DNA from 2 places in the Pseudomonas sp. SH10-3B genome. Region 2 is predicted to be linked to the other one. Evidence: predicted binding sites of a transcription regulator. Region 2 holds the regulator's gene; the other holds the start of a gene.
What was found. The regulator FliA, encoded in region 2, starts transcription of late flagellar genes. The targets are predictions, from matches to a motif close to CTAAAGTTTNNNNNNNNNNNGCCGNTAA.

Region 1 (18,400 bases), on a different contig from region 2:
ACAGCCTGCCATGGCTGCCGGTGCCGCAGTTGGAAGTGCAGGTCTACCACGATGCACGAATGGCCGAAGTCATCAGCGCCGAACATGCGCGGCGCTTTCGCAGCATCTATCCTTACCCGAATGTGTTCATGCACCAGCCCGATGAGAAAGCACAGCTCAATGTGTTCCTCGGTGAATGGTTGAGCCACTGTCTGGCCCTGGGCCATGAGTTCGCAGTCGTGCGGTAGATGTGAACTGCGTCTGCTTCCTGGGTTTCCTCTTTGCGTCCTGCCCCAGCATAATCGCTCCAACTCTATATTCCTGTGATTGCCTTGGGAGAGCGCCTTGCCGAGCGTATCCACCTTGAACCCCGATGCTGCGCTGCTGGTGCAGCTGTCCGACAGCCACCTGTTTGCCGAGGCCGACGGTTCGCTGTTGGGCATGAACACCCGTGACAGCCTGCAACGCGTGATCGAACGGGTGCGTCAGCAACACCCGCACATCGACCTGATAGTGGCCACGGGGGACTTGTCCCAGGACGGTACGCTGGAGTCTTACCAGGCATTTCGTGACCTGACTCAGCAGATCGAAGCCCCGGCGCGCTGGATTCCCGGCAATCACGACGAACCGCAGATTATGGTGCACGCCGCTGCGCACAGTGACCTGCTGGAGCCCGTGGTGGATGTCGGCAACTGGCGCATCACCCTGCTCGACTCCGCCGTGCCGGGCTCGGTGCCGGGCTACCTGCAGGATTCACAGCTGCAATTGCTGGCTCAAGCCTTGAGCGAAGCCCCTGACCGCCATCACCTGGTGTGTTTCCACCATCACCCGGTGTCCATCGGCTGTGCCTGGATGGAACCCATCGGCCTACGCAATCCAGAGGCCTTGTTTGCAGTGCTCGACCGCTTTCCGCAGGTCAAGGCGCTGCTCTGGGGCCATGTGCACCAGGAAATAGACCGCGAGCGTAATGGCGTGCGCCTGCTGGCCTCGCCGTCCACCTGCATCCAGTTCGCGCCGGGCAGCGAAGATTTCAAGGTCAGCGAGCAGGCGCCGGGCTATCGCTGGTTGCGTCTGCATGCCGACGGACGGCTGGAAACCGGGGTAGAGCGCCTGGTCGGCTTTGCATTTACGGTGGATTACGGTAGCAACGGCTACTGAGATTTACCTGTAAACTGCGCCTCTTTGGCTGAAGCACGGAGAGCCCGGCATGTCCGCTTCGATCCTGTATATCCACGGTTTCAACAGCGCGCCTGCGTCCAACAAGGCCAGCCAACTGATCACCGTGATGGATGCCCTCGGCCTGGCCGATCAACTGCGCGTGCCGGCCCTGCATCACCATCCGCGTCAGGCAATTCCTCAATTGGAGGAAGCCATTGCCCAGCTGGGGCGGCCGCTGCTAGTCGGCAGCTCGCTCGGCGGCTACTATGCAACCCATCTTGCTGAGCACCATGGCCTCAAGGCGTTGCTGGTCAACCCGGCGGTCAGCCCCCATCGGATGTTCGACGGTTACCTGGGCACCCAGAAGAACCTCTACACCGATGAAACCTGGGAACTGACCCACGACCACGTCACGGCGCTGGCCGAGCTGGAAGTACCGGCTCCCCAGGATGCCGCGCGTTACCAGGTGTGGTTGCAGACTGGGGATGAAACCCTGGATTATCGCCTCGCCCAGCAGTATTACCGGGCCTGTGCCTTGCGCATCCAGGCCGGTGGCGACCATGGTTACCAGGGGTTCGCCCAGCAATTGCCGGTGCTGTTGAGTTTTGCCGGCATTGGCGCAGATCAGTATCAATCTTTCGATTTCTCGGCACTGTAATTGCCTTGAAAATCGCAGGTTACTTTTTAATCGAACGACTCACGACGAGACCCCATGGCCACTCCCAGCGCTAGCTCTTATAACGCCGACGCCATCGAAGTCCTCTCGGGCCTCGACCCGGTGCGCAAACGCCCCGGCATGTACACCGACACCAGTCGGCCGAACCACCTTGCCCAGGAAGTCATCGACAACAGTGTCGACGAAGCCTTGGCCGGGCACGCCAAGTCGGTGCACGTCATTCTTCACGCTGACCACTCCCTGGAAGTGTCCGACGATGGTCGTGGCATGCCCGTGGATATTCACCCGGAAGAGGGCGTGTCGGGCGTCGAGCTGATCCTCACCAAGCTGCACGCCGGCGGCAAGTTCTCCAACAAGAACTACCAGTTCTCCGGCGGCTTGCACGGTGTGGGTATTTCCGTGGTCAACGCCCTGTCGACCCTGGTGCGGGTCAAGGTCAAGCGCGACGGCAACGAGTACGAGATGACCTTCGCCGATGGCTACAAAGCCACCGACCTGCAGGTGATCGGCACCGTTGGCAAGCGCAACACCGGCACCAGCGTGTACTTTGCGCCGGACCCTAAGTACTTCGACTCGCCGAAATTCTCCATCAGCCGTCTCAAGCACGTGCTCAAGGCCAAGGCCGTACTGTGCCCGGGCCTGCTGGTGACCTTTGAAGACAAAGGCACCAATGAGAAGGTCGAGTGGCACTACGAAGACGGCCTGCGCTCCTACCTGGAAGATTCCGTCAGCGACTTCGAACGCCTGCCCAACGAGCCGTTCTGCGGCAGCCTGGCCGGTAACAAGGAAGCCGTCGATTGGGCGCTGCTGTGGTTGCCCGAAGGCGGCGACAGCGTGCAGGAAAGCTACGTCAACCTGATCCCCACCGCCCAGGGCGGCACCCACGTCAATGGTTTGCGCCAGGGCTTGCTGGATGCCATGCGCGAATTCTGCGAGTACCGCAGCCTGCTGCCGCGCGGCGTCAAGCTGGCGCCGGAAGACGTGTGGGAGCGCATTGCGTTCGTACTGTCGATGAAAATGCAGGAGCCGCAGTTCTCCGGCCAGACCAAAGAGCGCCTGTCGTCCCGCGAAGCGGCGGCGTTTGTCTCCGGTGTGGTCAAGGATGCCTTCAGCCTGTGGCTCAACGAGCATCCGGAACTGGGCCTGGCCCTGGCGGAACTGGCGATCAACAACGCCGGCCGTCGCCTCAAGGCCAGCAAGAAAGTCGAGCGCAAGCGCATCACCCAGGGCCCGGCATTGCCCGGCAAGCTGGCCGATTGCGCCGGGCAGGACCCGATGCGCTCCGAACTGTTCCTGGTCGAAGGTGACTCCGCCGGTGGTTCCGCCAAGCAAGCGCGGGACAAGGAATTCCAGGCGATCCTGCCGTTGCGCGGCAAGATCCTCAATACCTGGGAAGTCGATGGCAGCGAAGTCCTTGCCAGTCAGGAAGTGCACAACATCGCGGTGGCCATCGGCGTCGACCCGGGCGCGGCGGACATGAGCCAGTTGCGCTACGGCAAGATCTGCATCCTCGCCGACGCCGACTCCGACGGCCTGCACATCGCGACCCTGCTGTGCGCGTTGTTCGTGCAGCACTTCCGCCCGTTGGTGGATGCCGGTCACGTCTACGTCGCCATGCCGCCGCTGTACCGGATCGACCTGGGCAAGGAGATTTTCTACGCCCTGGACGAAGCCGAGCGCGATGGCATCCTCGACCGCCTGGTGGCCGAGAAGAAACGCGGCAAGCCGCAGGTCACGCGATTCAAGGGCCTGGGTGAAATGAACCCGCCGCAACTGCGCGAAACCACCATGGACCCGAACACCCGGCGCCTGGTGCAGTTGACCCTGGAAGACTTCGCCGCCACCTCGGAAATGATGGACATGCTGCTGGCGAAGAAACGCGCACCGGACCGCAAGTCCTGGCTGGAATCCAAAGGCAACCTCGCCGAGGTTCTGGGCTGATGCGCACAGGTTTCGCCCTGGCGATCCTGATGTTGAGCGGGCTGGTAGCGACTCAGGTCGCCGCTGCGCCCGTGGCTGAGCTCACGCTGGTGTCCGAACATCCGGTGGACGGCATGCGCGGCGGTAACCTCTCGGGGCTGGCGCTGTGCGGCAAGGAGCTGTGGACGGTTTCCGATCGTGATGACGACCAGATCTATCGGCTTGATATCAGTGCGCCGACCTGGCAAGCCGAAACGGTAAAAATCGATGTACCGCCGGTGCCGGAATCCGGGCTGCCCTGGGGGCTGCGTTCGCGCACCAAGGCTGCTTCGTTCATTCGTGGTGGCGACCTGGATTTTGAAGGCATCAGCTGCGATGCCGCGGGTAATCGCTACATTGTCAGTGAAGCCCATGCGGCGGTGCTGAGAGTGCCGGTGAACGGTGCGCCGGAATGGTTGAAGATCGCCCCGAGCATGGTGCGCGAAGCCCGGGCCAGTGGCATGTTGCTGCACTTCAACGCCTTATTCGAGGGCCTGGCGATCAACCCCGAAGGTAATCAGATCTGGCTGGCTGCGGAGCGTGAGCGGCGCGGCCTCATCTCTATCAAGCGCCCGCAAAGCGTGTGGGATTGTGACGGCCCCTGCGTGTTGCTGAGCGAGGCTGGCCAGGAAATGCAGCCGGCCAAGTTCACTAATGCCAAGGCGGTGTCCAAGGATTTCGCCGACCTCGCGCTGTTCAACGGCAAACTGTTTACCCTGGAGCGCAATGCGTTTCAGATATGCCGGCGCGATGCGGTCACGGCCAAGGTCGAGTTGTGCTGGTCGTTCGCCGACGAAACCCTGACGCCCGAACGCCGTTATGCCCAACCTTACGGTCTGGCCGAAGCCCTGGTGATCGACGCCGAGGGTGCCTTGCTGGGCATCGACAACAATTTCGGCCCCCGCGCCGATGGTGAAAAACGCCCCGTGGTCTATCGTTTCGCCGCCCCTGCCGGTGGCTGGAGCGCCCAGCCATGAGCCGCTATTTTTTTGAATCGATCCGGCGCGGCGGCATTTCCGCTACGCCTTACCAAACAATGATGAGGCCCGCATGAGTGACATCCTCGCAGACAGCTTAGACGGCGTAGAACGCCGGTCGCTGGCTGACTTCACCGAAAATGCCTACCTCAACTACTCCATGTACGTGATCATGGACCGTGCCTTGCCGCATATCGGCGACGGTCTGAAGCCCGTGCAGCGGCGCATCATCTACGCCATGAGTGAGTTGGGCCTGGACGCCGACTCCAAGCACAAGAAGTCGGCGCGAACCGTCGGTGACGTGCTCGGTAAATTCCACCCCCACGGCGATTCGGCGTGCTACGAAGCCATGGTGCTGATGGCCCAGCCGTTCAGCTACCGCTACACCCTCGTCGACGGCCAGGGCAACTGGGGTGCGCCGGATGATCCCAAGTCCTTCGCCGCCATGCGTTACACCGAAGCGCGCCTGTCGCGGTATTCGGAAGTACTGCTCAGCGAGTTGGGCCAAGGCACCGCCAACTGGGGGCCGAACTTTGACGGTACTCTCGACGAACCGCTGGTGTTGCCCGCACGTTTGCCGAATATCCTCCTCAATGGCACCACCGGTATCGCGGTCGGCATGGCCACCGACGTACCGCCGCACAACCTGCGCGAAGTCGCCAGCGCCTGTGTACGCTTGCTGGACGAGCCCAAAGCCACGGTCGAGCAGCTCTGCGAACATATCCAGGGCCCGGATTACCCGACCGAAGCGGAAATCATCACGCCGCGCGCCGACTTGCTGAAGATGTACGAAACCGGCAAGGGCTCGGTGCGCATGCGCGCTGTGTATCACATCGAAGACGGCGACATTATCGTCACCGCGCTGCCGCACCAGGTGTCCGGTGCCAAGGTGCTGGAGCAGATTGCTGCGCTGATGCAGGCCAAGCCGTCGAAATTGCCGCAGGTCGCTGACTTGCGTGACGAGTCCGACCACGAAAACCCATGCCGCATCGTGATCATCCCGACCAACAGCCGGGTCGACCACGAAGTGCTGATGCAGCATCTATTTGCCAGCACGGAGCTGGAGTCCAGCTACCGGGTCAACGTCAATATCATTGGCCTGGACGGCAAGCCGCAGCTGAAAAACCTGCGCAATCTGCTGGTCGAGTGGCTGGAGTTCCGGATACAAACCGTACGTCGGCGCCTGCAGTTCCGCCTCGACAAGGTCGAGCGCCGTCTGCACCTGTTGGACGGCTTGCTGATTGCCTACCTCAACCTGGATGAAGTGATCCACATCATCCGCACCGCTGAGCACCCGAGAGCCGAGTTGATCGCGCGTTTCGAGTTGAGCGAGATCCAGGCCGACTACATCCTCGACACCCGTCTGCGTCAGTTGGCACGCCTGGAAGAAATGAAGCTGCGCGATGAGCAAGACGCGCTGCTCAAGGAGCAAGCCAAGCTGCAAGCCCTGCTGGGCAGCGAAGCCAAGCTGAAAAAGCTGGTGCGCACCGAGTTGATCAAAGACGCCGAAACCTATGGCGACGACCGCCGTTCGCCAATCGTTCAGCGTGCCGAAGCCAAGGCCCTGACAGAAACCGAGCTGCTGCCTAACGAGAAAATTACCGTCGTTCTGTCGGAAAAGGGTTGGGTTCGCTCCGCCAAGGGGCATGATATTGACGCCACTGGCTTGTCGTACAAAGCCGGTGATGGCTTCAAGACTGCTGCGGCCGGACGTTCCAATCAGTTTGCGGTGTTTATCGACTCCACCGGGCGCAGTTACTCGGTTCCGGCCCACACCTTGCCGTCGGCGCGTGGCCAGGGCGAGCCGTTGACCGGTCGTCTGACGCCGCCACCTGGGGCGAATTTTGAATGTGTGCTGCTGCCGGATGATGACTCGTTGTATGTGATCGCTTCCGACGCGGGTTACGGGTTCGTGGTCAAGGGTGAAGACCTGCAGGCCAAGAACAAAGCCGGTAAGGCGCTGTTGAGCCTGCCGAACAACGCCAAGGTGATCCTGCCGCGTCCGGTGGATGATCGCGAGAGCAACTGGCTGGCGTCGGTGACCACCGAAGGGCGCTTGCTGGTGTTCAAGATCAGCGATTTGCCGCAGTTGGGCAAAGGCAAGGGCAACAAGATTATCGGGATTCCCGGCGAGCGGGTGGCCAGTCGCGAAGAGTATGTGACCGACATCGCCGTGATCCCGGAAGGCGCCACCCTGGTGCTCCAGGCCGGCAAGCGCACGTTGTCACTGCGTCCTGACGACTTGGAACATTACAAGGGCGAGCGTGGCCGTCGCGGTAATAAACTGCCTCGCGGCTTCCAGCGTGTGGATGCTTTGCTGGTGGAAACGCCGGTTTAAGGCGTATTAGAGCCCTCGATCTACGGTTTAAAGCGTAGATCGACGCTTTGGCGCTGGAGTCATGGCGCATATTCACGGATGATATGGCCTTTCCAGCGCCGGCGTGGCCGAGCGTGTTTAGGTTATTTTTAGTATTACATTGTGGTTCGCCTTGTGGCAGCCACCTGGATGGGATGATGACTGCTCCACGCCTTCCTCTATTTTTGATGCTCGCTGGCCTTCTGGGGTTGGCGGGTTGCAGCACACACCAGCCGGTGTCGCTGTACCAGCTGGACAGCGGAAGTCCAGCTCAGCCAGCCCAGAACGCTGGCATGGCCGTTTTGCTGGGCCCGGTGGTCGTCGCTGACTACCTGCAACGCGAAACCCTGCTGCAACGTCAGAACGATGGCAGCCTGCAAGGTTCCACCGATGGTCGTTGGGCGGGCAGTTTATCGTCTGACATCAACCAGTTGATGTTGCGTCAGGTGGCCGGCCAGTTGGACAGCCAACGCGTGGTCCTGGCGCCTGCGCCCACCGGCTTCAGCCCGGATGTGCAGGTCTTGCTGACCATTACCCGGCTCGATTCCGGTAAGTCGCAACCGGCGATCCTCGATGCGCAATGGCGCTTGATCGACCGTCGTGGCCAGGTGCGTGATAACCGCATCGTGCACTTGCAGGAAGAACACGCCGGCACCACCGCGTCCCAGGTTCAGGCCCAGGGCGTGCTGTTGCAGCAATTGGCGCAGCAATTGTCGGTGGCCCTCAAGCCTTTGGCCAACCAGCCGCCGATTGCCGAGGCACCGCGAAAGCAGGCTCCGGCCCAGGCCAAGCCGGCAGAACCGCAAAAGCCGAAGATGCCGATGGCTACGCCGATCCGTACGGATATGGAAGTGTTCAGGTTCTGATCTGAATCGCAGATAAGCAAAAAGGCCCGCTGATTCAGCGGGCCTTTTGCTTGTGTGCGATTTACTGGAGGCTTGTTGAGATCCAAATGTAGGAGGGGGCAAGCCCTAATGCTTTTTGTAGGAGCGAGCTTGCTCGCGAAAAACTCACAGGCGCCGCGTTCATTCAGGAACAACGCGTTATCGTTGACGTTTTTCGCGAGCAAGCTCGCTCCTACAGGAGACATTAGTCCGGCGGTGTTCTTCAGGGCTTTGCGCGGGTCTCGTGCATCCGCGCCAACTGCCGCTCCAGCATCGAGGGATACGGCTCCATCAACCGCTCCACACAGCTTGCCCCTTCGGGGCTGGCAATCGGACGAATGCGCGCGCGTTGGCGGATCAGCGTGTCTTCACTGATCTTGCGCTCCACCAGCAGCAGGTTGCGGCTGTGTTGGGACAAGGCCAGTGCGTCCTGGGCGTTTTCAGTCAGCAGCAGGTCGATCTGGCTCATGCCAAACAGATCATCCCCCACCGTCAGGCCCAGTTGCAGTTGCAGGGTGATGCCGCTGTCGGCGACTTCGATCTGCAATTCATGGCCCAGGGCGCGCAACAGCTCGCCGCAGCAGATTGCATTGGTCAGGTAGTCTTCGCCGCTGTCTTCGCTGTGGAACAGCATCAGCGTGCTGCCGTCGTTCAGGGTGTGCAGTTCGCTCTGGTACAGCGAGGCGGCCTGGTCGAGGCAGTCGCGGTAGCGTTCCAGCAGTTCGGTCAAGCGTGCGCGAGGCAGGCGACGCAATTGGTCCTGGGCACCCAGTTGCACGGCGAGCACAGCGCTGTACTGCGGCTCGCTGCTGCGTACCGGCGCTGCCTTGGGGGCGATTGCGCTGCTGTCGGCTGACGTATCGCGCAGGTCGGCGAAGGGGTCTTCATCGTCCAGCTCGTCTTCCTCGGCCTTGAATGCATGGCGCGGTGCCGGCTTGAGGCCCGCCACCGGAGGGCGCTCGTCGAAGCCCGGGTCGCGCAGGTTGCGCACTTCGAACTCTGGTTCGTCGTCGTAATCGGTGTCGTCGTATTCAGGCTCTGGCTCGACTTCGGGCACCACCGGTTCCGGGGCGAAGCTGGCGTGCAACTGACGGGCAAGGTCGCCGATTTCATCCTGGCGGTCGGTAGCCGGGGTGTGCTCGTCGATATCCCGCAGCCAGATGCGCAGTTGCATGAGCGGCGTGGAGATATGCCGCCCCAGGCGCAAGCTCAGGGCCAGGGCCAATGCCAGCAGGATGGCGCTGAGGATGCCCATGCTTTGCAGGCTGATGGTCATCGGCTGCTGGAACTGTTGCATGTCGAGGCTGATACGCAGTTGGCCGGCCTTCACATCCTGAAACGTGATATTGCTCTGGTACAGGCCTTCGGCTTCGCCCAGCAGGCCGTTTTTCGGGCGCTGCCCGGCTTCGGCCATGATGCGGTTGTCCACGCTGTAGATGGCCGCATGGGCCACCAGCGGGTTCTTGGTCAGGTTGTTGAGCAGCACGTTGAGGCTGAGGATGTCATTGGACACCAGCAGCTCAGTCGCCGAAGTGGCGGTCTGAGTGGTCAGGCTCTCGCCCAGGGCGTCGGCTTGCTCGTGCATGGCCTGCTTGAATTGCAAACCCATCACGCAGGCGTAGATCACCAGGGCCAGGGCGACCAGGATCACGTTATGGCTGGCGATGCGTAATGCGATCGGTACACGGCGGTGGCGCAGTGCCCGGAAGATCAGCAGGAAGAAGTTGTCGGTTTTTACTGGCGTGGGCCGGTTCACTTGAGCTCGGCTCTTGGTCCGTGAAGTTGACGCGCAGTATAGCGACAGGCCCAAGACCGGCAAAGCGCTGGCTGTGCCCGATGGTCACTGAAAGTGGGTAGAATGCGGTTTTTTTCCAGCCTGGGGGTGCGCCTTGCGCGAAATTGTCCTGATTAACATCACTGGTGAAGACCGCCCAGGTCTTACCGCAGCCATTACCGGCGTTCTGGCCCAGGGTGGTGTGAACATTCTCGACATCGGCCAGGCAGTGATCCACGACACGCTGTCGTTCGGCATCCTGGTGGAAATCCCCAGCACCGAGCAGGCCTCGTCGGTGCTCAAGGACATCCTGTTTACGGCGTATAAGCTCGATCAGCAGGTGCGTTTCACCCCGGTATCCGAAGAGGATTACCAGCAGTGGGTGGCCGGCCAGGGCAAGAAGCGCCATATCGTGACGCTGTTGACCCGTAAGGTCACCGCCGAACAGCTGCAGCGCGTCAGCTCCATCACCGCGCAGTATGGTTTGAACATCGACCATATCGACCGTCTGTCGGGCCGCATGCCATTGGACACCCCCGCCGACAAGGGCAAGGGCTGCATCGAGTTCTCCGTGCGCGGCGAACCGGCCGACCCGCAGGCCCTGCGCGCCGAATTCCTCAGCGTGGCCCAGGAGCTGAATGTCGATATCGCCTTCCAGGAAGATTCGCTGTTCCGCCGCAATCGCCGCCTGGCGGTGTTCGACATGGACTCCACGCTGATCGAAGCCGAAGTTATCGACGAATTGGCCAAGGCGGCCGGCGTGGGTGAGCAGGTGTCCGCGATCACCGAGCGCGCCATGGCCGGCGAATTGGATTTCCGCGCCAGCTTCAAGGAGCGCCTGGCCTTGCTCAAGGGGCTGGACGTGAGCGTGCTGGACTCCATCGGCGCGTCGCTGCGCCTGACCGAAGGCGCCGAAACCTTGTTCGCCGAACTCAAGCGCCTGGGCTACAAGACTGCGATCCTGTCGGGCGGCTTTACCTACTTCGCCAAGCAATTGCAGGCCAAGCTGGGCATCGACTATGTGTTCGCCAACGAGCTGGAAGTGGTGGATGGCAAGGTGACCGGCGTGGCGGTTGAGCCGATTGTCGATGCACAGCGCAAGGCGGATCTGCTGAAGGAATTGGCCCACAAGGAAGGTTTGCGTCTGGAGCAGACCATTGCGGTCGGTGACGGCGCCAACGACTTGCCGATGCTGGCAATTGCTGGTTTGGGCGTGGCGTTCCGCGCCAAGCCATTGGTCAAGCAATCGGCCAAGCAGGCGATTTCGACCTTGGGGTTGGATGGCGTGCTGTATCTGCTGGGCTTTCGCGACCGCGACGGTCAGCTGTAACTGACTAAATGTGGGAGGGGGCTTGCCCCCGATGGCTGTGGTTCAGTCACTGATGTGTTGACTGATACCCCGCTATCGGGAGCAAGCCCCCTCCCACATGGGGGTCGGTGTCAGGCTTTAGGTAAAGCGATACCTTGGCCCATCTGCACCGGCGAACCCGCCACCAATTCTTCTGCCCACTTCACCTGATCCGGCCCGAACAGCACGATCGCAGTCGAGCCCAGCTTGAAACGACCCAACTCCGCACCCTTTTCCAGATGGATCGGCGCGCGTGCGGCTTCGTCATAGCGGAAGGTTTTCAGCTCGCGTTTCGGCGGGGTGACCAGTCCGGCCCATACCGTTTCAATCGACGCCACAATCATTGCGCCCACCAATACCACGGCCATCGGGCCGCGTTCGGTGTCGAACAGGCAGACAACACGCTCGTTACGCGCAAACAACTCTGGCACGTTTTCGGCGGTGGTCTGGTTCACCGAGAAAATCCGCCCAGGCACGTAGACCATTTCGCGCAGGGTACCGGCCAGAGGCATATGCACCCGGTGGTAGTCCTTCGGCGACAGGTAGATGGTGGCGAAGTCGCCGCCCATAAACGGCGCTGCGACCGCTGCATCACCGCCCAACAGTTCCAGCACGCTGAAGCTGTGGCCTTTGGCCTGGAACACACGGCCATGTTCGATAGGACCCAACTGGCTGACCGCGCCATCGGCTGGGCTCAGCACTGCGCCAGGGGTCTGGTCCAGTGGGCGGGCGCCGTCTTTCAGGGCGCGGGTGAAGAAGGCGTTGAAGTGCTCGTAAGCGGTCACGTCTTCTACCAGGGCTTGGGACATGTCCACTTGATAGCGCTTGGCGAACCACGTGGTGAAGGCATTCTTGAACCAGCGCACGCGGCACTCGGCGACGCAACCGGCCAACCGCGACAGCAGGTGGTGCGGCAGCAGGTACTGGCTGAGGATAAACAACTGCTTTTTCATTTACTGTCCTTAAACCTTAAATCTCGACGGGGGTGTCGGGGTGGTTGCCCCATTCGCCCCAGGAACCGGCATAACCTTTGACTCGCGGATAACCGAGCGCCTTGGCCACCAGGTAGGTGAAGCCAGAGCGGTGATGAGTCTGGCAGTGGGTGATGATTTCTTTGTCTTTGGTCAGCCCGAGGTCTTCCAGGATCTGTGGCATGTCGCGGCGGATGCGCAGGTTGCGCGCCTTGTCCATGCCCGCAGTCCATTCGAAGTTCACCGCGCCGGGGATATGGCCGCCTTTGGCCGCGAGCACTTTCTCGCCGGAATATTCCAGCGGCCCGCGCGCATCCCAGATCCCCAGGTCGGCGGCGCCGAGGCGGCTCTGCAGGTATTCGCGGGTAGCGGTGGGGCCATCGTGCAGCGTAAGGCTGACCGGGCCGCCGGCCGGGGCGGGCACATCGGTGGAGAGCGGATGTTTGCCCTCCAGCCACGCCAGCAGGCCGCCATCCAGGTAGTGGTATTTCTGGTGGCCGATCACGTCGAGCAGCCAGATGAAGCGCCCGGCCCAGCCACCGCCTTCGTCGTCATAGACCACATAGGTAGCGTCGGGCGTGTGGCCCAGTTCGCCGAACAGTTTCTCAAGATCGGCCTTGCCGGGCAGCAGGCCGGGTGCCGGCGCCTGGCCCAGTTGGGTGCGCTTGGGGTCAACGAAATGCGCGCCGGGGATGTGCCCTTCGGCGTAGCGGGCGGCACTGGTGAGGTCCACCAGAATCAGGTGTTCGGCATCCAGTTGACCGAGCAGGTCACTGGATTCGATCACCAGCGGCAAGCCAGAGAAGTCAGGCATGTGAGGTCTCCTGGGCACAAATGTCGGCGATTAAAGGACGGCGATTGTAGCGCAAGCATCAAGCGCTGCGGTTGGTAAAGCTGTGCAGGGCTTTCTCGATGCATTGGGCGGTTTTACCGAAGGCCTGCACGGTGGTTTCCGAGAACGGCCCGCCGCCCTGGTCGGCGACCATCACCATCACCACGCGACCGTTGCAGCTCATGGAGCGCAACAACAGGTGCTCGCCAGTGAACAGGCGGCGCAGGATCGGCGGCAGCAGTGCCGAGAACTGGGCGTGGTTTTCCGGCGTTAAGCGCACCTGGGCGGACTTCTCCAGCAGGCGCTGCAGCAGCGTGCTGTTGACCACATCCAGGCTCAGGTTGGCGGCGTCCTTCGGCAAGCCGTCGGCCTGATGTACGCGCAAGGTGCTCAGGGCGCGATCGGCCATAAACAGCAGGACGCGCTGCATACCGCTGGCCACCAAGGCTTCCTTGGCGCATGTGGTCAAATGCATGGCGTTGGCAAAGCGGCTTGGCTCCACCAGCAGTTCGGTACAACGCTTGCGCCAGACGGCCAGCGCTTCGGCGGTGGGCGGTGGTGCCGGCAGCAGGCCGCGATGAATTTTTTGCACATGCCACGGCCAGATCAGCGACAGCGCCGGGTGCCAGAGATCGGGCATCAAGGTGTCGCGGGCACTGGTGACGGCTTGCTGGTGGGCCTGTTGCTGCACTTCGCTCAGGGGCTGTTGCAGGTACAGCGCGGTGAGGTATTGCCAGCGCTGGGTGTGCGGGCAGGTCCAGGACTCCTGGGCCGACATCGCCAAGCCGTTGGCCAGCAGCACCGTGTTGGCCGGCTGGTTCAGCCAGCGGCGCAGGTTGGGTTCGGCGTCGAGTAATTGCTGGTGACGCAGTGGGTCGTCTTCGCGAGCGATATGCAGTGCCTTGACCAGCAAGCGCTGCTCGTTCCGCAGCAGGGTATACCCCTGAGATACCCAGATCGGCAGGTGCCAGGTCTCGGTCAGGCCGAGGCACAGGTCCAGCAGGCGTACGCCGAACAATGCCTGCTCGACCTTGCGTGCCGACTCGCCTTTGTGGATGACCCGCAGTTCCCATTCTTCCAGGAGCTTGGGGTAGGCAACGGCCATCGGCCACAGCGGTGACAGAAACAGCAGGCTGCCCCAGTGAATGTCCTGCCACAGCCGCGCCAGGCGGCTGCCGAACAAGCCGTTGGCTTGTTGCGAGGCGTGCTGGCTGACCAGCAACAGCTGGCGCAACGCAACGGGAATTTCATGGGCTGGCACAGACGGCAGGCGTGCCAGCAGCTCCTCGGCGCGTTTGAGGCCCAGGCGGTTAAGCGCCACTTCGAGGTTTTCCGCCGGTGCCGCGAGGCTGCCATGGGTGTGGCTGTTGGCCTCGCGCATGACGCTGAGTACAAGGGCCGGGCTGTTTTGCATCAGCTCGGCAATATCTCGCAACGAACTGCGGCTATCGCGGATGGCTTTGCACACGCGGTCGTGGCTGGCCTGGGGGACGGGCAGCAGCACGTCGTCCAGGCGCTTGATCCAAGCGGCGAGAGAAGTAGGTTTTGCAGTTGGGACTGTCGTTTCATTAGCCATGATTGGGGCGCGATCATCACTTGCGGTCAACACGCCCGGAGCGGGCCGAACTGGCTTTTCGCCTTAACGGGCTATAGTCTGGCGCAGTTTTGCCGATAAGTAGAACAAGAGTTTTCCAGTTCCCCCAAATATGTCCATGAACCCGACGGCGCAAGTACTCATCTCCTATGGCTAAAATTATCGGCATTATCGTCGTCTTCGCGAGCGTGCTCGGCGGGTACGTCCTGTCCCACGGTAAAATTGCGGCACTGATCCAGCCTTTCGAGGTGATGATTATTGGTGGTGCGGCACTGGGCGCCTTTTTGCAGGCGAACCCCGGCTACATGACCATGCACGTGATCAAGAAGTCGCTGGGCATGTTCGGTTCGCGTTTCACCCACACCTTCTACCTGGAAGTGTTGGGCCTGGTTTACGAGATCCTCAACAAAAGCCGCCGCGAAGGCATGATGGCCATCGAGGCCGACATCGAAGACGCTGCGGCCAGCCCGATTTTCGCCAAGTACCCGGCGGTGCTCAAAGATGAGCGCATGACCGCGTACATCTGCGATTACCTGCGCATCATGTCCTCCGGCAACATGGCTCCCCATGAGCTGGAAGGCCTGTTCGACATGGAGTTGTTCAGCCTCAAGGAAGAATTGGAGCATCCTTCCCATGCCGTAACCGGTGTGGCCGACGGCATGCCCGGCTTCGGTATCGTCGCGGCGGTACTCGGTATCGTGGTGACCATGGCCTCCCTGGGCGAAGGTGACCAGGCGGCCATCGGTATGCACGTAGGTGCGGCGTTGGTAGGTACCTTCTTCGGTATTCTCGCGGCTTACGGCTTCTTCGGCCCGCTGGCGACCTCCCTGGCCCACGACGCCAAGGAAGAAATCAACCTGTACGAGTCGATCAAGGCCAGCCTGGTAGCCTCTGCTTCCGGCATGCCGCCTTCGTTGGCGGTGGAGTTCGGTCGCAAGGTGCTGTACCCGAAGCATCGCCCAAGCTTCGCCGAGCTGGAACAAGCGGTTCGCGGTCGCTAAGCCATGGAAAACAACCAGCCGATAATCATCAAGCGCGTCAAGCGCTTCGCTGCGGGGCACCATGGCGGCGCCTGGAAAATCGCCTTCGCCGACTTTGCGACGGCGATGATGGCGTTCTTCCTGGTGTTGTGGCTGATGTCCACGGCCACACCTGAACAGAAGATCGCCATCGCCGGCTATTTCAAGGACCCGATTGGTTTTTCGGAAAGCGGCACGCCCTTCGTGATCGACCTCGGCGGCTCGCCGCAGCTGGCGCCTGAGCGCACCATCAACCCGGAAGTCAAAACCGAGGCGCCGCAGGAGAAAATCCCGATCGAGCGCGATACTGTCGAGGCCATGGCCGAGCAGGTCGAGCAGGAGCGTCTTGAGCTGTTGCTGCAGGAATTGCAGACCAAGGTCGAGGAAAACCCGCAACTGCTGAAGTTCAAGGATCAGATTTCGTTCGAGATCACTCCGGATGGTTTGCGCATCCAGATCACCGATGCCGCCAACCGGCCGATGTTCGACTCTGGCAGCGCGCGCTTGAAGCCGTACTTTGAAGACATCCTGCTGGCCATGGCCGACACCATCAAGGCGGTGCCGAACAAGATCAGCATCAGCGGCCACACCGACGCCAAGCCGTATGCGGGCCAGGGTGACTTTGGCAACTGGGAGCTTTCAGCCAACCGCGCCAACGCGGCGCGTCGAGCGCTGGTGGCTGGCAGCTATCCGGATCCGCAAGTGGCACGCGTGGTGGGTTTTGCGTCTTCGCAACTGTTTGATGCGAAGGATCCGTTCAACCCGATCAACCGTCGCATCGATATCGTCGTGCTGACCAAAAAGGCCCAGCGTGCGATTGAAGGTGATCAGCCGCCACCACAACCGACCCCGGGAGCAGGTGCGCCGGGTGAAGTACCGGCCGATCCACATGCCATTCCGCCAGGACAGGAGCCATTGCCGGCCCATGAGCTGCGGCAGAAGCTTAATCTGTTTGATGACGGCGGCGTGAAAGACCCGACGGTACCTGCGACGGGTTCATAAGCCATAAACAACAAGGCCGCGATCATCGCGGCCTTGTTGTTTGTTTAGTAACTGCTTTCCGGCAAGCTCGCAATAATCGACCGATAGCTGTTCATCCGCTGCTGCTGCACGCGGCCATCTTCCAGCGCCTTGAGCAGGGCACAGCCTGGCTCGCGATCGTGCTTGCAGTCGCGGAAGCGGCAGGTGCCGATCAGGTCGTTGAATTCGATAAAGCCCGCTTCCACATCGCTGCGGCTGACATGGCCGAGGCCGAATTCACGGATACCTGGGGAGTCGATCAACTCACCGCCGCCCGGGAAGTGGAACAGCCGCGCCGTGGTGGTGGTGTGGGTGCCCTGGCCGGACAGCTCCGACAACGGGCCCACGCGGGTGTCGACTTCCGGCAGCAGGCTGTTGACCAGCGAAGATTTGCCCACGCCCGACTGGCCGACAAATACGCTGATGCGTCCGTCCAACTGCTGTTGCAGCTGTTCCATGCCGTTGCCGTGATGCGCCGAGACTTCCAGCACTGGGTAGCCCAGGGTGCGGTAGACCGCCAGCAGCGCGTTGAGCGCCGGGGCATTCTGCTCGTCGATCAGGTCGAATTTGTTCAGCAGCAACAGCGGGCGAATGCCGGCATGTTCGGCCGCCACCAGGTAGCGGTCGATCAGGTTGGCATGAGGCTCGGGCAACGGTGCAAAGACGATGACGATCATGTCGACGTTGGCCGCTACCGGCTTGAGCTGGCCGCGGCTGTCGGGGCGGCGCAGTTCGGTGGTACGCGGCAGCTGGGCGACGATCACGCCGATGCCCTGGTTGCCGGCACGCCAGACCACCTTGTCGCCGGTTACCAGCGCAGGCAGGTTGGCACGCAAGTGGCAGCGGAACACCTGGCCCGCGAGCTCGCCTTCCAGCGCCTCGACTTCGACCTGCACACCAAAGTGCGCGATCACCAGGCCCGTTTGTTCGGGCCCCAGGTCGCCGCCCTCGAGCGCGTCCACGGCGGAGGATTCGCGTTTGGCGGCGCGTGCGGCGCGCTCACCTTGAATCTTTTCGATGCGCCAGTTTTGGCGACGATTGAGCTGGCGTTTGGCCATTGGTGTTCCGTGTCGATAATGCAAAGGTTAGGTAAAACGGTCGCGAGTCTAGCACGGCCCCGCCTGCTAAACTGCGCAGCTACGCCAAGGTGCCAAGAGAATCAAGCCATGCAAAACCCACAGAACCTGATTTGGATCGATCTGGAAATGACCGGTCTGAACCCTGACACCGACGTCATCATCGAGATGGCGACCATTGTCACCGACAGCAACCTCAACACCTTGGCCGAAGGTCCGGTGATCGCGATCCACCACAGCGACGCCGTGCTCGCCACCATGGACGAGTGGAACACCCGCACCCACGGCAACTCCGGCCTGACCCAGCGTGTGCGTGACAGCCGCATCAGCATGGCCGAAGCCGAAGCCGAAACCATTGCCTTCCTGGAAAAGTGGGTGCCCAAGGGCAAGTCGCCGATCTGCGGCAACAGCATCTGCCAGGACCGCCGCTTCCTTTATACCCACATGAAGGCGCTGGAAAGCTACTTCCACTACCGCAACCTGGACGTGTCCACGCTCAAGGAACTGGCCGCGCGCTGGGCGCCGGAAGTCAAAGACAGCTTCCATAAAGGCAGCACCCATCTGGCGCTGGATGACATTCGCGAGTCGATCGCCGAGCTGCAGCACTACCGCAAGCATTTTATCAAGGCTTGAAACGGAGGCGGCTGACCGGGCGCCTTCGCAGGCAAGCCAGCTCCCACACTTGAATGTATTCCCAGGTCCAAGTGTGGGAGGGGGCTTGCTCCCGATGGCAGGCAACTCGTTTTATCGCCAAACGCCCCCTTTTGGTGCCATCAG
Region 2 (12,817 bases):
CACCTGGGTGGCCTCGTTCATCCTGCCGTTGTTTCGGGTGACGGCCATGCTGATGGCCATGCCGGTGTTCGGCACGACCCTGGTTCCACGCCGGGTGCGCCTGTATTTCGCCGTGGCAATTACCGTGGTGCTGGTGCCCGGGTTGCCGCCCATGCCGCCGGTGAATGCCCTGGACCTGAGTGCCCTGATGCTGATCGCCGAGCAGATCCTGATCGGCGCCATGTTGGGCTTCTCCCTGCAGCTGTTCTTCCAGGCATTTGTGATTGCCGGGCAAATCATCTCGATCCAGATGGGTATGGGCTTTGCGTCCATGGTCGACCCCACCAACGGCGTGTCGGCGGCGGTGATCGGACAATTCCTGACCATGCTGGTGACCCTGTTGTTCCTGGCCATGAACGGTCACTTGGTGGCGTTCGAGGTGTTGACCGAAAGCTTCACCACCTTGCCGGTGGGCTCTGGGCTGGTGGTCAATCACTTCTGGGAAATGGTCGGGCGCCTCGGCTGGGTGCTTGGCGCGTCGCTGTTGCTGGTGCTGCCGGCCATCACCGCGCTGCTGGTGGTCAACATTGCGTTTGGTGTGATGACCCGTGCGGCGCCGCAGTTGAACATCTTTTCGATTGGTTTCCCGCTGACCCTGGTATTGGGCATGGGGATTTTCTGGATCGGCCTGGCCGACATTCTCAATCAGTATCAACCGCTGGCGACCGACGCCTTGCAGTTCTTACGCGATCTGGCACGGGCGCGCTGAGCCATGGCCGAGAGCGAGAGTGGTCAGGACAAAACAGAAGACCCCACGGAGAAACGTAAAAAGGACTCCAGGGAAAAGGGCGAGATCGCGCGCTCCAAAGAACTCAATACCGTTGCGACGATGATGGCCGGTGCCGGTGCCTTGTTGATCTATGGCGGGGGGCTGGCGCTGGATTTGCTGGAGCTGATGAAGCACAACTTCACCTTGCCGCGCGAGGTGTTGCTCAACCCCGACTCCATGGGCCAATACCTGCTGCACTCGGGCAAGATCGCCCTTCTGGCGGTGCAGCCGATCCTGATCACCTTGCTGTTGGCCGCACTGATCGGTCCGGTCGCCCTCGGTGGCTGGCTGTTCGCTGCCGGCAGCATGGCGCCTAAATTCAGCCGCATGAACCCGGCGGCGGGTCTCAAGCGCATGTTTTCCGCCAAGGCGCTGGTGGAGCTGCTCAAGGCCCTGGCCAAGTTCATCCTGATTCTGTTCGTCGCGCTGATGGTGTTGTCGTCGGACATCGACGACCTGCTGCGCATCGCCCATGAACCGCTGGAATCGGCGATCATCCACAGCGTGCAGGTGGTGGGCTGGAGTGCGCTGTGGATGGCCGCCGGGCTGATCATCATCGCGGCGGTGGATGCGCCGATCCAGCTGTGGGAAAGCCACAAGAAACTGCTGATGACCAAGCAGGAAGTGCGTGACGAGCATAAGGACCAGGAGGGGCGTCCCGAGGTCAAGCAACGCATTCGCCAGCTGCAGCGGGAAATGTCCCAGCGCAAGATGATGGCTTCGGTGCCCGATGCTGACGTAATCATCACCAACCCGACGCACTACGCCGTGGCCCTCAAGTACGACCCGGAGAAGGGCGGCGCCCCGATGCTGCTGGCCAAGGGCAGCGACTTTACCGCATTGAAAATCCGCGAAATCGCCGTGGCCCACGACATCCTGCTGCTGGAATCGCCGGAGCTGGCGCGGTCGATCTTCTACTCCACCGACCTTGACCAGGAGATCCCCGCAGGGTTGTACCTGGCCGTGGCCCAGGTGTTGGCGTATGTCTATCAGATTCGCCAATACCGCGCCGGCAAGGGCAAGCGCCCGGATCCGCTCAAGGATCTGCCGATTCCGCCGGAGTTGCGTCGCGATTCCTGATCTTTCCCGCATTTATAGTGCCACCGCTCGTCGAAAACTCCCCTCGACCTGTCAACTTTGACAGTAGCCAGCATCACCTTCTCGCGGTTCTATGGCCTTCAGGCACTGCGCATTACGATGCAGGATGTGAGGTGATGCAGTTGTTTAAAGGCAGAGTCAAAGCTTATGACCCGCAAACCGGCAAAGGCTCTATTGCGCCGGAGGGTGGCGGCGATGACGTGTCAGTAGATTCGCGCAGCTCGGGTGAGCGCTTGCTTTCGGAGGGTCAGAAAGTGTCGTTTCGGATGATTCATCGGCCCGATGGCGTCTATGCGTGCGACATCAAACTGATCTGACGACACCCGTGCAGGCCCTTAATTGAAGTGTACGGAGAACGGCAATGGCGACGGGTACGGTGAAATGGTTTAACGCGGAGAAGGGGTTTGGGTTTATCACTCAGGACGGTGGGGGCGATCTATTTGTGCACTACTCGGCCATAACGAGCGGCGGATTCAGAACCCTTGAAGAGGGGCAAAAAGTAGAGTTCGAGGTTGCCCAGGGGCCCAAAGGTGCTCAGGCTGAAAACGTCCGCGTCCAGGCCTCAAATGTGTAAACGATGTCCCCGGTTTCAGATGTAAACGATGTCTACGGTTCTACACCCCGATAGCGGTGTATCAGCAGCCTACCCTTGGCCTGACACACGGCTATCTGGGGTAAGCCCCTCCAATATTTGGCCCCGATTTCACCTCGATAAGCTCAGTTGGCCGTTGGGCCTTTGCTAGTGAGTTGTACTTCCTACCTGTCAACCTTAACAGTAGCCGCCGCCACGGTATCGCGATCTGATGGTGCGGAACGCACACGGCGTGCGTAAATCTTGTTGAGGAAGGAGGGATTTCTGATGATCACTACCGACAGCGGTCTTCAGTATGGGGACACGACAGAGGGTAAAGGTGTTGAAGCCAAGGCTGGCCAGCGTGTCAGCGTTCATTACACGGGTTGGCTTTGGGAAAATGGCGTACAAGGGGCCAAGTTTGACTCGAGCCGTGATCGCAACGATCCATTCGTGTTTGCATTGGGTGCGGGTCAAGTTATTCGTGGGTGGGATGAGGGTGTGCAAGGAATGAAGGTTGGCGGGCAGCGACGGTTGATCATCCCTCCTCAGCTTGGGTATGGGGCAAGGGGCGCTGGGGGGGTAATCCCACCAAATGCAACACTCTGCTTTGATGTGGAATTGCTCGGTGTTTGATTGTTCTCTCACTGCCAGAGGAATATGACATCTCGCAAGGTCACAAAGACCCGCAGGCCGGGAATATACGACCTCTTTAAAAGCTTACCCCCGTTCGAAAGTGTGGAAAGGGCTTGCCCCCGATAGTGGTGGATCAGTCAAAACATCAGTGCCTGACACTCAGCAATCGGGAGCAAGCCCCCTCCCACAGTCCAATCGATTTATACCCGCTGGATTGTGTCCTTTATGAGGAGGTCCGAAACTAAAAGCAAAGTTGGAAGGCTTCTTGCAATACCGCCTCCAGGACGCCTCCCGGCGTCAAAAGTTTGCTTCAAGGAAACGAGGAATACCGGTGGTGGATCGCTCTCAAATGTTCAGCACGGCCCGTGGCACCCTGACTGACCTTTCGCGGGGCAATCTGGGTGTGCCGTTGTTGTTGCTGGTCATGCTGGCAATGATGATGTTGCCGATGCCGCCGTTCCTGCTGGACGTGTTCTTCACCTTCAACATTGCCCTCTCCGTCGTGGTGCTGCTGGTGTGCGTCTACGCCCTGCGGCCGCTGGATTTCGCGGTGTTCCCGACGATCCTGCTGGTGGCGACCCTGCTGCGGCTGGCGCTGAACGTGGCGTCCACGCGGGTGGTGATGCTCCACGGCCAAGACGGCCACGCCGCCGCCGGTAAGGTAATCCAGGCCTTCGGTGAGGTGGTGATCGGCGGTAACTACGTGGTCGGTATCGTGGTGTTCGCGATCCTGATGATCATCAACTTCGTGGTGGTGACCAAGGGCGCCGGGCGGATTTCCGAGGTGAGCGCGCGGTTTACCCTCGACGCCATGCCCGGCAAACAGATGGCCATCGACGCCGACCTCAACGCCGGTCTGATCGACCAGAACCAGGCCAAGACCCGCCGTTTGGAAGTGGCCCAGGAAGCCGAGTTCTACGGCTCCATGGACGGTGCCAGCAAATTCGTGCGCGGTGACGCCATCGCCGGCCTGCTGATCCTGTTTATCAACCTGATCGGCGGCATGGCGGTCGGGATCTTCCAGCACGGCATGACCTTCGGCGATGCGGGCAAGGTGTACGCCTTGCTGACCATCGGTGACGGTTTAGTGGCGCAATTGCCATCACTGTTGTTATCTACAGCGGCAGCCATCATGGTGACCCGTGCTTCGGGCTCCGAAGACATGGGCAAGCAGATCAGCCGGCAGATGTTTGCCTCGCCCAAGGCCCTGGCCGTGGCAGCGGGCATCATGGCGATCATGGGCATCGTGCCGGGCATGCCCCATGTGTCGTTCCTGAGCATGGCCGCCCTGGCGGGCGGCGCTGCCTACCTGTTCTGGAAAAAGCAAAATGCGGTCAAGGTCCAGGCCCTGCAGGAAGTGGCGCGCCAGCAGGAACTGCTGCCATCCCCGGCGCGCGCCCAGGAAACCAAGGAGTTGGGCTGGGACGACGTGACGCCTATCGACATGATCGGCCTGGAAGTCGGCTACCGCCTGATTCCACTGGTGGACCGCAACCAGGGCGGCCAGTTGCTCGCGCGGATCAAGGGCGTGCGCAAGAAGCTGTCCCAGGACCTGGGCTTCCTGATGCCCACCGTGCACATCCGCGACAACCTTGACCTGGCACCCAGTGCCTACCGCCTGACCCTGATGGGCGTGATCCTGGCCGAAGCCGAGATCTACCCGGACCGCGAGCTGGCAATCAACCCCGGCCAGGTGTTCGGCAGCCTCAACGGCATCACCGCCAAAGATCCGGCTTTTGGCCTGGACGCGGTGTGGATCGAAATCAGCCAGCGCAGCCAGGCGCAGTCCCTGGGCTACACCGTGGTGGACGCCAGTACGGTGGTCGCCACGCACCTCAACCAGATTCTGTACAAGCACTCCCATGAGCTGATCGGTCACGAAGAAGTCCAGCAATTGATGGGGTTGCTGGGCAAGGCTTCGCCAAAACTGGCGGAAGAGCTGGTACCGGGCGTGCTGTCACTGTCGCAACTGCTCAAGGTGCTGCAGGCGTTGCTGGCCGAACAGGTGCCGGTGCGCGACATTCGCAGCATTGCCGAGGCTATCGCCAACAACGCCGCCAAGAGTCAAGATACCGCCGCGCTGGTGGCCGCAGTGCGCGTCGGATTGTCCCGCGCAATCGTGCAAAGCATTGTAGGGCTTGACTCCGAGCTGCCTGTGATCACCTTGGAACCAAGGTTGGAACAAATATTGCTCAATAGTATTCAGAAGGCGGGACAAGGCCAGGAAGAGGGCGTTCTGCTGGAGCCAAGCATGGCTGAAAAACTGCAGCGTTCGTTGATCGACGCCGCACAGCGCCAGGAAATGCAGGGCCAACCGGTGATTCTGCTGGTGGCAGGCCCGGTTCGGGCGATGTTGTCGCGGTTTGGACGTCTGGCAGTACCGAATTTGCACGTTTTGGCTTATCAGGAAATTCCTGACAACAAGCAAGTGACTATCGTCGCGACAGTAGGGCCCAACGGCTGAGGGTAGTGGGTTATGCAAGTTAAGCGTTTTTTCGCCGCCGATATGCGTCAGGCCATGAAACTGGTCCGCGATGAGCTGGGCGCCGACGCCGCGATTATCGGTAACCGTCGTATTGCCGGCGGTGTCGAGCTGACGGCTGCCCTGGATTACACCCCCTCGGCGTTGGCGCCGCGTGTGCCGAACATGGAGCTTGAAGACGAGCTGCGCAAGACTGCGTCGCGCATCGTCTCGGCCCAGGCTGAACTGAGCATGCGTGGCGACAGCGATGCCACCACCAATCGCCAGTTGTTCGCCGGCCTGCCGCTGACCGCCGCCGAGCCGCTGGTCGAACCAACCTTTATCGAACCGCCGCGTCCTGCTGCGCCAGCCCCGGCCGCCGCAGTCGACCAGCGCGTCTTCGACTCGATGCGCTTTGAACTCAACGGCCTGCGCGAACTGCTGGAAGTGCAACTCGGGTCGCTGGCCTGGACCCAGCTGCAAGGCAGCAAACCGCAACAGGCCAACCTGTGGCGCCGCCTGCAACGCATCGGCTTGTCCGGCCCGTTGTCCCGCGACCTGCTGGCGCTGACCACCGAAATCGAAGAGCCTCGCCAGGCCTGGCGCATGTTGCTGGCCCACCTGGCGCGGATGATCGCCACCCCGGAAATCGAACCCCTGGAAGAGGGCGGCGTGATTGCCATGGTCGGCCCTGCCGGCATGGGCAAGACCACCACCCTGGCCAAGCTGGCGGCGCGTTACGTGCTCAAGTACGGCGCGAATAACATCGCGCTGGTGAGCATGGACAGCTACCGCATCGGCGCCCAGGAACAGCTCAAGACCCTGGGCCGTATCCTCAATGTGCCGGTCACCCACGTCGACCCGGGCCAGTCCCTGGCCAACGCGCTCGATCCGTTGCTGCGCAAGCGTGTGGTGCTGATTGACACCGCCGGCCTGCAAGCCAGCGATCCGGCGTTGCGCATGCAGCTGGAAAGCCTGGCCGGGCGCGGCATCAAGTCAAAAAATTACCTGGTGCTTGCAACCACCAGCCAGAAACAGGTTCTTACCGCTGCGTACCATAGCTACAAGCGTTGCGGTCTGGCCGGTTGCATCCTGACCAAACTGGATGAAACCGCCAGCCTGGGCGAAGTGTTGAGCCTGGCTATCAGCCATGAACTACCGGTTGCTTACCTGACCGACGGGCCGCGGATCCCGGATGATTTGCATCTGCCGCGCCGTCATCAGTTGGTCAGCCGCGCCGTGAGCGTGCAAATGCAAGAAGAGCCTAGCGAGGAAGCGATGGCCGATATGTTCGCCGACCTTTACCACAACCCGGCAAAGCGGGTGGGTTGAGGCGCGATGAACACCGTGAAATGTACCTACATCGATGGTCTGCAAGCGATTCACGCGGCCAAGCCATGTAGCCTGCGTCTAAGCAAGACAAGGTAAAGAAATAAAATGGGCAGCATGCATCCCGTACAGGTGATCGCGGTGACCGGCGGCAAAGGTGGCGTCGGAAAAACTAACGTGTCAGTGAATTTGTCCCTGGCCCTGGCAGAGCTTGGCCGTCGCGTCATGCTGCTGGATGCTGACCTGGGGCTGGCGAACGTCGACGTTCTGCTGGGGCTGACGCCCAAACACACCCTTGCCGATGTGATCGAGGGGCGCTGTGAGCTGCGCGATGTGCTGCTCCAGGGCCCTGGCGGGATCCGCATCGTGCCGGCCGCCTCCGGCACCCAGAGCATGGTGCACCTGAGTCCGGCTCAGCATGCCGGCCTGATCCAGGCATTCAGTGATATCGGCGACAACCTCGACGTGCTGGTGATCGACACCGCCGCCGGGATCGGCGAGTCCGTGGTCAGCTTCGTGCGCGCGGCGCAGGAAGTCTTGCTGGTGGTCTGCGATGAACCCACCTCGATCACCGACGCCTACGCCCTGATCAAACTGCTTAACCGCGACTACGGCATGAACCGCTTCCGCGTCCTGGCCAACATGGCCCAGAGCCCGCAGGAAGGTCGCAACCTGTTCGCCAAGTTGACCAAGGTCACGGATCGCTTTCTCGATGTGGCCTTACAATACGTCGGCGCAGTTCCCTACGACGAGTGTGTGCGCAAGGCTGTGCAAAAGCAGCGTGCAGTCTACGAAGCGTTCCCTCGCTCCAAATGCGCATTGGCGTTCAAGGCTATTGCCCAGAAGGTCGATACCTGGCCGTTGCCTGCCAACCCTCGGGGGCATCTGGAGTTTTTCGTCGAGCGATTGGTGCATCAGACGAGTGCAGGACCGGTGCTATGACAGCGAACGGCTATAACGCGTACAAGAAGTCTGCCCGTGACAGTCAAGGCGAGTTGATCGAGCGCTATGCGCCGCTGGTCAAGCGGATCGCCTATCACCTGCTGGCACGCCTGCCCGCCAGTGTCCAGGTCGAAGACCTGATCCAGGCGGGCATGATCGGCCTGCTCGAAGTGTCGACCAAGTACGACGCAAGCAAGGGTGCAAGTTTCGAGACCTATGCGGGTATCCGTATCCGTGGCGCGATGCTGGACGAAGTGCGCAAGGGTGACTGGGCGCCACGCTCGGTGCACCGCAATACGCGCATGGTCAGTGACGCAATTCGGGCAATTGAAGCAAAAACCGGTCGCGACGCTAAAGATCACGAAGTTGCGGCCGAACTCCAATTGAGTCTCGACGATTATTACGGGATTTTGAACGATACCTTGGGCAGCCGCCTGTTCAGTTTCGACGACCTGTTGCAGGACGGCGAGCACGAAGGGCTGCACGAGGACGGCGCGAGCGCGCATATGGAGCCGTCGCGTGACCTGGAAGACGAACGTTTCCAGGGGGCGTTGGCGGACGCCATTGCCAACCTGCCGGAGCGCGAGCGGTTGGTGTTGGCGCTGTACTACGACGAAGAGCTGAACCTCAAGGAAATCGGTGAGGTCCTGGGGGTCAGCGAATCGCGTGTCAGCCAGTTGCACAGCCAGTGCGCGGCCCGCTTGCGGGGGCGTTTGGGAGAGTGGCGAGCGCGCTGACAGGCAGTGTGGGGAGCATTGCAAAGCGATACCGCGAAGGTGATTGGCCTTCGCGGGTTCGACCCGTGGTGCCCCCGGCAGTCCTTGTTGTGTAATGCCTGTTGATTGAAATGGCGCGTCCAGGTGCTGGGCGCGTTTAAGACTGCTTGGAGGTCGAATTGGACAAGAACATGAAAATCCTCATCGTTGATGACTTCTCAACGATGCGGCGGATCATAAAAAACCTGTTGCGTGACCTGGGGTTCACAAACACGGTCGAGGCGGATGATGGCCTGACGGCGATTCCGATCCTCAACAGCGGGAGCATCGACTTTCTGGTAACGGACTGGAACATGCCGGGCATGACCGGTATCGACTTGTTGCGCCACGTGCGTGCCGACGAAAAACTGCGCAGCCTTCCCGTGTTGATGGTGACCGCCGAGGCCAAGCGTGAACAGATCATCGAAGCCGCCCAAGCCGGGGTCAACGGTTACGTGGTCAAGCCATTCACTGCACAGGCCTTGAAAGAGAAGATCGAAAAGATCTTCGAACGCATCCACGGCTAATGCCATCGCGGGGGAGCTATGGAGCATAAAGAAACGTCACTGGGCGACTTTGAGTCGACCCTGAAAAAGCATGCTCACCAGTTGGTCGACAGCCTTGAAAAAGGCCATTTCGGCGACGCGGTGCAGTTGATCCATGAGCTCAACCAGACCCGTGACCGCGGCCTGTACCAGGAAGTGGGCAAGCTCACACGCGAGCTGCACAGTGCGATCGTCAATTTCCAGATTGATCCGCACATGCCCCAGGCCGAAGAGATTTCGCAGATCACCGATGCCACCGAACGCCTGTCCTATGTGGTCAGGCTGACCGAGGCGGCGGCCAACCGCACCATGGACCTGGTGGAAAACGCCACGCCCCTGGTTAACGGCATGGCCACTGAGGCCCACGCCCTGAGCAACGACTGGGGCCGCTTCATGCGCCGTGAAGTCGGTGCAGAAGAGTTTCGTGAGCTGGCCCGTCGAGTCGAAGGGTTCCTGTCACGCAGCGAGCAGGAAAACCGCACGGTTGCCAGCAACCTCAATGACATTCTGCTCGCCCAGGATTACCAGGACCTGACTGGTCAGGTGATCAAGCGTGTGACCCAGTTGGTCACCGAAGTGGAAAGCAACCTGCTCAAATTGGTGCTCATGGCCGGCCAGGTCGACCGTTTTGCCGGCATCGAACATGACCGCGAAGCGATCCTCTCTGAAAAAGATCCACAAAAACATCTCGCCAAGGGTGAAGGTCCGCAGATTCATGCCGATAAACGTGAAGACGTTGTGTCAGGTCAGGATGACGTAGATGACCTGTTATCCAGTTTAGGCTTCTAAGGAGCACCCACATGAGCTTCGGCGCCGATGAAGAGATCCTTCAGGATTTCCTTGTAGAGGCCGGCGAAATTTTAGAGCAACTGTCCGAACAACTGGTCGAGCTGGAAAGCCGCCCGGATGATGCGAACCTGCTCAATGCAATTTTTCGCGGTTTTCATACTGTAAAAGGGGGCGCCGGCTTCCTCCAGCTCCATGAGCTGGTGGAGTGCTGCCACATCGCCGAGAACGTGTTCGACATCCTGCGCAAGGGTGAGCGTCACGTTGATTCGGAGTTGATGGACGTGATTCTCGAAGCACTGGATGCGGTCAACGGCATGTTCAGCGAAGTTCGCGAGCGTGCCCCGATCACCGCAGCCACGCCGGAACTGCTGGCCGCCCTGGCGCGCTATGCAGAGCCGGCCGACACCACGGCAGCGCCGGTGGTCGAAGCCGCACCGGAACCGGTGGCGGAGCCTGAAGCAGATGTGACGGACAGTGAGTTCGAACAACTGCTCAACTCCCTCAGTGCCGTCAAGGCCGAGGCCGAAGCTCCGGCCGCCGTTGCCCCGGCTGTCGCGCCGAGCAGCGAAGACATTACCGACGCTGAGTTCGAGTCTTTGCTCGACCAGTTGCACGGCAAAGGTCAGTTCGCGGCCGACGCCGTGGCGCCTGCCGGTGCTGTCCCAGCTGCGGTGGATGCGCCTGTCGCGCCTGCCAGCACCGACATCACTGACGACGAATTCGAAGCCTTGCTCGACCAGTTGCATGGCAAGGGCACCTTTGCGGCCGACGCCTTGCCGGAAGTCGCCGCTACGGCCGCAGCACCCGCTGCCACTGCCAAGCCTGCGGACGATGGGTTGATCTCCGATCACGAATTCGAAGCGCTGCTGGACGACTTGCACGGCAAAGGCAAGTTCACCGAAGTCGCCCCGGCTGCTGCCGTGGCCACGGCGGCACCGGTTGCGGCCAAACCCGCTGCCAAAGCTGCCGCGCCGGCCGCCAAGCCTTCGCCTGCGCCCGCTGCTGCCCCGGCTCCGGCACGTGCCGCTGCGGCACCGGTCGCGGAAAAACCGGCCAGTGAAGCCGAAACCACCGTACGGGTCGATACCGCGCGGCTGGACGACATCATGAACATGGTCGGCGAGCTGGTATTGGTGCGTAACCGCCTGGTGCGCCTGGGCTTGAGCAGTGGCGATGAAGCCATGCAAAAGGCCGTGTCGAACCTCGACGTGGTCACCGCCGACCTGCAAACCGCGGTGATGAAAACGCGGATGCAGCCGATCAAGAAAGTCTTCGGCCGCTTCCCGCGCCTGGTTCGCGACCTCGCGCGCCAATTGAAGAAAGAGATCAACCTGGAACTGGTGGGTGAAGAAACCGACCTCGACAAAAACCTTGTCGAGGCCCTGGCCGACCCGCTGGTCCACTTGGTGCGCAACGCTGTCGACCACGGTGTCGAAACCCCGGAAGAACGTGAAGCCTCTGGCAAGTCCCGTGGCGGCAAGGTAATCCTGGCGGCGGAACAGGAAGGCGACCACATCCTGCTGTCGATTACCGATGACGGCAAGGGCATGGACCCGACGATTCTGCGCAATATTGCAGTCAAGCGTGGCGTGATGGACAAGGACGCCGCCGACCGCCTGACCGACACCGAGTGCTACAACCTGATCTTCGCCCCTGGCTTCTCGACCAAGACCGAGATTTCCGACGTGTCGGGCCGTGGCGTGGGCATGGACGTGGTGAAGACCAAGATCAGCCAGCTCAACGGCTCGATCAATATCTACTCGACCAAGGGCCAGGGCTCCAAGATCGTCATCAAGGTGCCGTTGACCCTGGCGATCATGCCGACCCTGATGGTGATGCTGGGCAACCAGGCATTTGCCTTCCCGCTGGTCAACGTCAACGAGATCTTCCACCTCGACCTGTCACGCACCAACGTGGTGGACGGCCAGGAAGTGGTGATCGTTCGGGACAAGGCGTTGCCCCTGTTCTACCTCAAGCGCTGGCTGGTTGCTTCGGCTGCCCATGAAGAGCAGCGCGAGGGCCATGTGGTGATTCTCTCCGTGGGCACCCAGCGAATCGGCTTTGTCGTCGATCAACTGGTGGGCCAGGAAGAAGTGGTCATCAAGCCTTTGGGCAAAATGCTGCAGGGAACCCCGGGCATGTCGGGTGCGACCATTACCGGTGACGGTCGGATCGCACTGATTCTCGATGTTCCGAGCATGCTCAAGCGTTACGCCGCTCGGCGTATTTGATTCTGGTGGGGCAGGGCGGTCTTGCCCGCCCCACCTAACGGAGTGTTTATGGCAGTCAAGGTCCTGGTGGTGGACGATTCGGGTTTCTTCCGCCGCCGCGTCTCGGAAATTCTTTCCGCCGATCCAAGCATCCAGGTGGTCGGCACGGCCACCAACGGCAAAGAGGCGATTGATCAAGCCATTGCGTTGAAACCGGACGTGATCACCATGGACTACGAGATGCCGATGATGGATGGCATCACGGCAGTTCGGCACATCATGCAACGCTGCCCGACCCCGGTATTGATGTTCTCCTCGCTGACCCACGAAGGCGCCCGAGTGACCCTCGACGCGTTGGATGCGGGTGCGGTGGACTTCCTGCCGAAGAATTTCGAAGACATCTCGCGTAACCCCGAGAAGGTCAAGCAACTGCTGTGCGAGAAAGTCCACAGTATTTCCCGCAGCAACCGTCGCAGCCTGTTCAGCGCGCCAGCCCCTGCGCCGGCACCGGTGGCTGCACCGGCTGCACCGACCAGTTCGTCGTTCAACCGCCCGGCGCCTGCGCCGGTTGCACGGCCTGCCGCACCGCCGGTTCGCACGCCGGCAGCCTCTGCTGCCCATTCGCCTGCGCCCAAGCGCAAGGCCTACAAGCTGGTCGCCATCGGCACCTCCA

Region 1: motA (flagellar motor stator protein MotA) is a predicted target of FliA. The motif match lies at 14,562-14,589, and genes of this name have one in related genera.

What each region holds. Positions count from the first base shown of each region.
Region 1 covers NZ_JAFLXD010000011.1:40,246-58,645, reverse strand. The annotation lists gene J1G35_RS11235 (DUF1249 domain-containing protein) at 1-227, shown strand, start outside; gene cpdA (3',5'-cyclic-AMP phosphodiesterase) at 325-1,137, shown strand; gene J1G35_RS11225 (YqiA/YcfP family alpha/beta fold hydrolase) at 1,187-1,795, shown strand; gene parE (DNA topoisomerase IV subunit B) at 1,850-3,754, shown strand; gene J1G35_RS11215 (esterase-like activity of phytase family protein) at 3,754-4,749, shown strand; gene parC (DNA topoisomerase IV subunit A) at 4,823-7,087, shown strand; gene J1G35_RS11205 (ABC-type transport auxiliary lipoprotein family protein) at 7,261-7,971, shown strand; gene J1G35_RS11200 (AhpA/YtjB family protein) at 8,213-9,745, opposite strand; gene serB (phosphoserine phosphatase SerB) at 9,879-11,093, shown strand; gene asd (archaetidylserine decarboxylase) at 11,204-12,064, opposite strand; gene J1G35_RS11185 (rhodanese-like domain-containing protein) at 12,081-12,896, opposite strand; gene J1G35_RS11180 (HDOD domain-containing protein) at 12,955-14,490, opposite strand; gene motA (flagellar motor stator protein MotA) at 14,658-15,509, shown strand; gene motB (flagellar motor protein MotB) at 15,513-16,529, shown strand; gene rsgA (small ribosomal subunit biogenesis GTPase RsgA) at 16,574-17,605, opposite strand; gene orn (oligoribonuclease) at 17,714-18,256, shown strand.
Region 2 covers NZ_JAFLXD010000016.1:1,449-14,265, reverse strand. The annotation lists gene fliR (flagellar biosynthetic protein FliR) at 1-748, shown strand, start outside; gene flhB (flagellar biosynthesis protein FlhB) at 752-1,888, shown strand; gene J1G35_RS14220 (cold shock domain-containing protein) at 2,023-2,223, shown strand; gene J1G35_RS14215 (cold-shock protein) at 2,268-2,480, shown strand; gene J1G35_RS14210 (FKBP-type peptidyl-prolyl cis-trans isomerase) at 2,766-3,113, shown strand; gene flhA (flagellar biosynthesis protein FlhA) at 3,448-5,577, shown strand; gene flhF (flagellar biosynthesis protein FlhF) at 5,590-6,906, shown strand; gene fleN (flagellar synthesis regulator FleN) at 7,012-7,845, shown strand; gene fliA (RNA polymerase sigma factor FliA) at 7,842-8,582, shown strand; gene J1G35_RS14185 (chemotaxis response regulator CheY) at 8,753-9,127, shown strand; gene J1G35_RS14180 (protein phosphatase CheZ) at 9,146-9,934, shown strand; gene J1G35_RS14175 (chemotaxis protein CheA) at 9,946-12,165, shown strand; gene J1G35_RS14170 (chemotaxis response regulator protein-glutamate methylesterase) at 12,214-12,817, shown strand, end outside.